Regions from separate parts of the Halobacillus naozhouensis genome, predicted to be linked through region 3. Evidence: riboswitches for the same ligand, from Rfam matches in the RefSeq annotation. Region 3 holds a riboswitch; each other region holds the start of a gene.
The links. Region 3 has a riboswitch for S-adenosylmethionine ahead of P9989_RS01245 (DUF2292 domain-containing protein). Riboswitches for the same ligand answer to the same signal wherever they lie in the genome.

Region 1 (2,326 bases), 280 kb from region 3:
CTAAAGGGGCTACGACGGTATGGGAGCACTGGGATAGTATCAAGCCAGATGGTAGCTTCTGGAGCGATGATATGAATTCCTTCAACCACTATGCCTATGGTTCGATCGGTGAATGGATGTACAAAGTTCTGGCTGGGATAGATACTGATCAAACGCAGCCTGGTTACAAACATATTCATCTTGCTCCAAAACCAGGTGCGGAATTGACATGGTTAAGATCCACCTATCATTCCATGTATGGGGAGATTGGATCGAGCTGGACATTCGAAGGTGAAGTATTCACCTATAATGTTTCTATTCCGGCAAATACTACTGCTACTGTTACCTTGCCTGGTGCAGCTTCACCGGTCAAAAATCAAAAGCTTTTTTTGGAGGCCATCGGTGAATATCAGTTTTCTGGAGAAAATGTTATTGTTCACATCGGTTCAGGTAACTATAAATTTCAATATGAGTATAACGTTTTAGAAGGCTCTCTTTGATTCAGTATAAATAGAAGGAAAAGAAATCATATACCATGGGCGGCATGGTGTAAGAAAAACATGAATTGACAAAAGACTATGTCTAGATAGTTCACATAATTTTAAGAAAAATAAGCTTATCTTCTTATCTAGAGAGGTGGAGGGACTGTCCCTTTGAAACCTCGGCAGCGGGACTAATGTAGTTCATTAGAAACTGTGCCAACTCCAACAGGTGCGTATGCACTTGAAAGATGAGGAGAGTCGGTTTTCTATTTAAATTTGAAAGCCCCCCTTCTAATTTTTCGAGAAGGGGGGCTTTTTTGTGTAGACAGGGGGATAAGAAATATAAAATGTCGATACCATAACATTTTAATTACAGCTCATAGATAGAGTTCATCCCCGGCAATAAACCCTAACACGCGGGGTTTTTTTTGATTTTATAGCAGGAAAGACGACGTTCGATCAGCCAACAACACCCTTGTACAGATTAGAACACGACAAAGAGGGGGATAGAGGGAATATCATGCCCTTAAAGGAGTGTCGAGATGAAGAATCGGAATAAACTCCAAAATAAAAAGAAGTACAAAAACATGTCAAAAAGAGAGAAATGGCACCGGGTTTACTCAAACCTTTGGGTTACACCCATTATTTATGCAGGGTTATCACTATTGCTTTTTGTCTTAACCGTGTGGGCAGATCTGAAGATGGAGTTTGGCAACATGATGCCTTCGATTCTAAGTGCAAATTATCAATTGACCAAAACCATATTAAGTACTCTAACAGGAGGACTTTTATCATTAAACTCCTTTACCTTTTATGGTGTGTTAACAGCTCTAACGACCTTCGCCGGCCAATATTCTCCAAGGATACTAAAGAATTTTATGATGACGAATGTGACACAGCGAACGCTTGGGATTTTTAACGGGAGCTTCCTATATGTATTGTTTTGTCTATTATTTCTTAATGGGGAAACAGCTTCCCAATATTCCTTGATTCCAGTAACAGCTACATTTCTGACAGCTTTATGTTTAGGAACATTTGTTTTTTTTATTAATCACATTGTCACCTGGCTTCAAGTATCAAATATGACGAGTGATATGAAAAGGGAATCCATTGGAATTATTGAAAGTTCCTTGCTTAATGAACTCGAACCTTACAGGGTAGAGGATGAAGCGACAATAAAAGGCCAAATCCCGGAATACCAGGGACACCAAATAAGTATTGATTCTTCTGGCTATTTACAAACTATGGATTTTATTCCATTGATTGAGGAAGCTTGTAAGGATGATCTCATTATTCGGCTAGAGTACAAAGTTGGGAATTTCGTCTTTGGCTCTACACCTTTGTTAACCTATTGGAAGAAGAAAGAAAAAACAACTATTGATGAATTTAAATATAAAAATATGTTTCATATAGGAAAGGGCCAAACAGAAATTCAGGACATTGAGTTCAGTATCAATAAATTCGTGGAAATCGCTATTCGGGCTTTGGGTAATGATGACCCCAAAACAGCCACTGATACTATTTATGAGATTGGGGATTTACTTATAAACATTTCTCAGAAGGCAAAATTCACTCCCTATTTAACCGATAAAAATTATGACCTCCGTCTTATTTTACAGAATCTCGATTTTGAAGATTATTTATATATCGGGTTCGCCTCTATACGGCATTATGCAAGGGATAACGTAGTCATTACCGTTGAGTTACTTAAAGTCCTTGATGCGATTGCACGAGCAGTGAGTAAACGAGACGACCAATCTGTCTGGGAATTTGCCGTATATACGGCAAGTGGATTCGAATATGAATACATGCATCACCTAGATAACAGAAAATTTTATGATGGGCTTTTTAATATCGCAAAAACA
Region 2 (2,326 bases), 120 kb from region 3:
CATTCATGGAAAAAAGGAGCGAACTTATGAGTCATTCATCTTTTGAAACGCGTGTTGTGCATAATAAAATAGAGCAAGAGAGCGCTGTACATAGTAAATCAACACCGATCTATCAAACCTCTTCGTTTACTTTTAAAGACCTGGATCATTTAGAAAGTTACTATGAAGGAGAGACGGCTTTTTCTTATTCGCGAGAGAACAATCCTAACACAGAAGAATTAGGACAGGCAGTGGCAAATCTCGAAGGAACGGAGGCAGGCGTTGCCGCATCTTCCGGTACCTCTGCCATTTTAGCTGGAATTCTTGCTGTTGTTCAGGCGGGGGATCATATTGTAGCTGCTGAAGATCTTTATGGAGGAACCTATAACTTGATTACTAAAGAGCTAACCAGCTTTGGTATTGAGGTTACAGTCGTATCTTTTGCTGATCAAAAGGCAGTTGAGCAGGCTATTCAGGAAAATACGAAACTACTCTACACTGAATCAGTATCTAATCCATTTTTAAGAGTAGAAGACCTGGGGGGACTTGTAAAGATTGCCCGCAAACACGGCTTATTCACAATGGTCGATAACACATTTGCAACGCCGTATTTACTTCAGCCTTGCAAGCAGGGAATCGACATAGTTGTTCATAGTGCTACGAAATACATTGGCGGCCATAGTGATGTTACGTCAGGGGTAGTAGCTGGCAGCAAGGAAATTATGGAGCAGGCGAAGCGTAAAGTGATTTCTCTTGGGGCAAATTTAAGTCCTTATGAAGCCTGGCTGACCCAAAGAGGGGCAAAGACACTAGCTCTGAGGATGAAACAGCAGTCAGCCAATGCAATGGAAGTGGCTGAATCCCTACAGCAGGAGGAACTCGTGGAACGCGTTTATTACCCTGAGCATGTCTCTGAAAATGGACATGGAGCGATTGTTACGATCGAACTTAGCAGGGAAATAGATATTGAAAAGTTCTTTCGGTCTTTAGGGTGGATCCAATTAACCCCAACCCTTGGAGGAGTGGAAACAACGGTTTCGTATCCCATCAAAACTTCCCATCGAACACTGACAGATGAGGAGAGGAACAAGATCGGCGTCAATGATTACGTTGTGAGATTGTCGATCGGGATAGAAGATCCAGCAGATATGGTGTCTCAATTTAAAGAATCGATTACTGGTTCTGTAAAATAATATTCAAAAATGATTGACTTTTCTAATTGTTGTACTTTATAATTCATAAACATAGCCAAATTAAATAGTAAGTACTCTTATCAAGAGCGGCAGAGGGAATAGGCCCTGTGAAGCCCGGCAACCTTCAAACATCGGTTTGAAAAGGTGCCAAATCCTACAGATTTTCGAATCTGAGAGATAAGAGGAGGACCCGTTTATTCAAACCCCTCTTCTTATCGAAGAGGGGTTTTTTCGTATAGAAAATGTCCTGTTCCGAGCCTTCCTGAAGCCCTCTTGTCATTAAAATTCAACCCATTATTTGAGGAGGATGTAAACATGACAAACTCATTTGAAAGTTACGATCTAAGTACAATTTCCCTGCACGGTGGTCAATCTCCGGACCCTACGACTGGATCAAGAGCCGTTCCTATTTACCAAACAACTTCTTATGTATTCCACGATACAGATCATGCACAGAGCTTATTTGCTCTTGATGAACCAGGAAATATTTATTCAAGAATTGGTAATCCGACGGTAGATGTTTTTGAAAAACGGATGGCGCTACTTGAAAATGGGGTTGCTTCGGTAGCTACAGCTTCAGGGATGTCAGCGATTGCACTATCCATCTTAAACTTGGCTGGCTCAGGTGATGAAATTGTTGCAGCTTCGAATTTATATGGAGGCACCTATAATTTATTCGCTAATACTTTGCCGCGATATGGGATTAAAGTTAATTTTGTTGACCCTGAGGATCCTGAGAACTTCCGCAAAGCGTTAACAGACAAAACGAAGGCTGTATTCGCCGAGACCATTGGAAATCCAAGCTTGCATGTTTTAGATTTCGAAAAAGTTTCTGCGATCGTCCATGACCATGGCGTGCCGCTTATTGTTGACAACACATTTGCTACACCTTATTCCTGTAAACCGATTGACTTTGGAGCTGATATCGTTGTTCATTCGGCTACGAAGTGGATTGGAGGACATGGAACTGCCATCGGTGGAGTGGTAGTTGATGGGGGAAGATTTGATTGGGCGAACGGCAAATTCCCTGTTTTCACCGAGCCGGATGAGAGTTATAACGGCATCCGTTATGCTTCAGATTTTGGGACATTAGCCTTCGTAACTAAATTACGTGTTCAGTTGTTAAGAGATCTGGGTGCCTGCCTGAGCCCGCA
Region 3 (2,326 bases):
CATTCTACATAAGCAATCCTAAACGGGTAATAACTGAATCCTGAATGAATAAAACAGAGTATGTCAACAATTAATCGTATAACCGATTGAAACGGGAGGTTAAAACATATGGGATTAATTGAAATAGCAGCCCTAATTGTAGCAGCGATATCACTCGTGCACTTATGGGTAGTACGAAAATCACACCATCATAAGGCCTTAACGATTATGGAACAAATTGAAACCGATGATAACTTGAAAAGAACTCTTGCAATGGGAATTTATTATAGGTTCAAGAATAAGGGGACAGTACAAACAGGTGAAGGAGAAGTTGTAGAGGAAAAGTACTCCAAGCTATTTATCAAGGAAGACCCGGTCAGTTTTGAGAGGTTTGTGGCAAATATTTTTGAGAAGAAATTCAATGGCACTGCCTGGGTCACGAATCCTTCCTGGGATTTTGGCGTAGATTTTGATCTTACTGTAAAGGATGAGAAATATTTAGCACAGGTAAAATGCTATAAAGACGATATGGGCTATGAACCAATTGCTTTACTTCATTCAAATGTAGTGAAAGAAGAAGCGGCAGGAGGTTACGTCATTACCACCGGGTCTTTTAACAAAAATGCGGTGAATTATGCTCATTCACTTAAGAACATCCATCTTATTAATGGAGTGGAACTGGTAGAATATTGGCTGGAAGGTGTGAAAGAAGTGGATAAGGAGTTAGTAGGTGAAATGGAAGAAGCCTAATCTGTTTTCTTTTATTTAACAACCATCCCGGTAAATGACCAAGAGTTGAAAGATTCACAACAAATGATTGACAATTAGTTCTAGGGAGTGTAAATTATAGGATAATTAAATAAAAGATATTTCTTATCCAGAGAGGTGGAGGGACTGGCCCTTAGAAGCCTCGGCAGCAGACTGCAACAGTACTGTGCCAATTCCAGCAAGCCTTAATGGTTTGAAAAGATAAGAAGAGCAAAGTGATCGGATACTTAAACCTCTTCTTATTTATGAGAAGAGGTTTTTACTTTGCCAAAGGTAAATGTCAGCTACTGGGGCTGCTAAAGGGATTACTTAGAAAAAATAAAAGGAGGATTAAATATGGCAGAAATTGATGAAAGAAAGATTAAGGATATTGTGTCGAGGTTGGAAAGGTTAGAATTCGGTTCGTTGGTGGTTACTGTACACAATGGGGAAGTGACTCAGATTGATACCACAGAGAAACAACGTTATACACTGGATAAAGGTGGGACTAGCAATAAATAACATACATAAATAAAAGAGTACCATTCTATTCGAAGTAAGCGAATAGAATGGTACTCTTTTATTTATATATGAGAGAAGAAGCTGTTATAGCAGCTTTCTTCTCTCTCGATTTTTAAAATTTATTCGCCCCTTACTGTCGACTTTCTATTTCATGTTTAAACTCCCAGAATCCAGGGGTGCTTTCAATATCGTATTGACGTATAATTTCGATCGTTCTAATTGTCAATTCTTGATAAAGATCTTCTTGTTCCTGGGGAGTAGTTTGTTTCAAAGAATATTTAATTTTAGGTTCGAATAATTCAAGGATAGCTTTCATTGCAGTTGTATCATTATTTTGAGCCTGCTTGGCCAATTCAATAAGTCTGGTCATAGTGACCTCTCCTTTCTAAGTTTTTGTGAATTCCTTGTGTACAGAGCAGAACGTAAAACCATATCAGATCGTTTTGTCTTGAACCATTAATTTAATTTTTGATAAGGCCTTCCTTCGTGTTTTTGTAATAAATTGTTGTGAAACACCCTCCTGTTCAGCGATTTCCGTATCCTTCAAGTTAAATAGATAAGCCGCTTCTAAAATGTAACGCTGGCGTGGTGTTAGCGAACGAATAGCAAAATATAGAGTGGGACTCTCAATTTGATTTTCTAACTGATTGGATTGTTCGATAACTAATTTATCGATAGGCACGGCTATGTTATCTGCTATGAGATCCAGATGTGTAACAGTATCACTGGCATAATCAAGGGGCTTATCCAAAATTAATAAATGATGTTGATTATCTTTGTTTCTTCTTTGGTCAAATCGAATAGCGTGTCGTCTTATGCTATGGGATAGTTGGCTGGTTAATCTAATCGTAGCGTAATACTGCTTGAAGGCAGTATTTAAAGCTTCGGCTGCCTTCTCAGAGTGGCAAATCGTTCTCTCAAGTAAGTATTGGTGTTCGATTTTTTGAAAGAATGATTGAACCAATCCATTGGAGAAAAAATCTTCGTTTTCCTGGATAAGCGGCACCAAATCTTGATATTTAATTTGAAAACCTTGGGAAAGGTGGCTGCGGTCCATCCTATCACTCCCCTTTCTATT

Region 1: linked by a shared signal. The riboswitch ahead of P9989_RS02695 (DUF2254 domain-containing protein) and the one ahead of P9989_RS01245 (DUF2292 domain-containing protein) in region 3 are both predicted to bind S-adenosylmethionine.
Region 2: linked by a shared signal. The riboswitch ahead of P9989_RS01855 (PLP-dependent aspartate aminotransferase family protein) and the one ahead of P9989_RS01245 (DUF2292 domain-containing protein) in region 3 are both predicted to bind S-adenosylmethionine.

The regions. Positions count from the first base shown of each region.
Region 1 covers NZ_CP121671.1:489,125-491,450, forward strand. The annotation lists gene P9989_RS02690 (glycoside hydrolase family 78 protein) at 1-479, shown strand, start outside; SAM riboswitch class I at 601-716, shown strand; gene P9989_RS02695 (DUF2254 domain-containing protein) at 1,004-2,326, shown strand, end outside.
Region 2 covers NZ_CP121671.1:324,660-326,985, forward strand. The annotation lists gene P9989_RS01850 (trans-sulfuration enzyme family protein) at 27-1,172, shown strand; SAM riboswitch class I at 1,247-1,356, shown strand; gene P9989_RS01855 (PLP-dependent aspartate aminotransferase family protein) at 1,488-2,326, shown strand, end outside.
Region 3 covers NZ_CP121671.1:206,034-208,359, forward strand. The annotation lists gene P9989_RS01240 (restriction endonuclease) at 109-729, shown strand; SAM riboswitch class I at 850-955, shown strand; gene P9989_RS01245 (DUF2292 domain-containing protein) at 1,084-1,248, shown strand; gene P9989_RS01250 (helix-turn-helix domain-containing protein) at 1,379-1,618, opposite strand; gene P9989_RS01255 (sigma-70 family RNA polymerase sigma factor) at 1,682-2,305, opposite strand.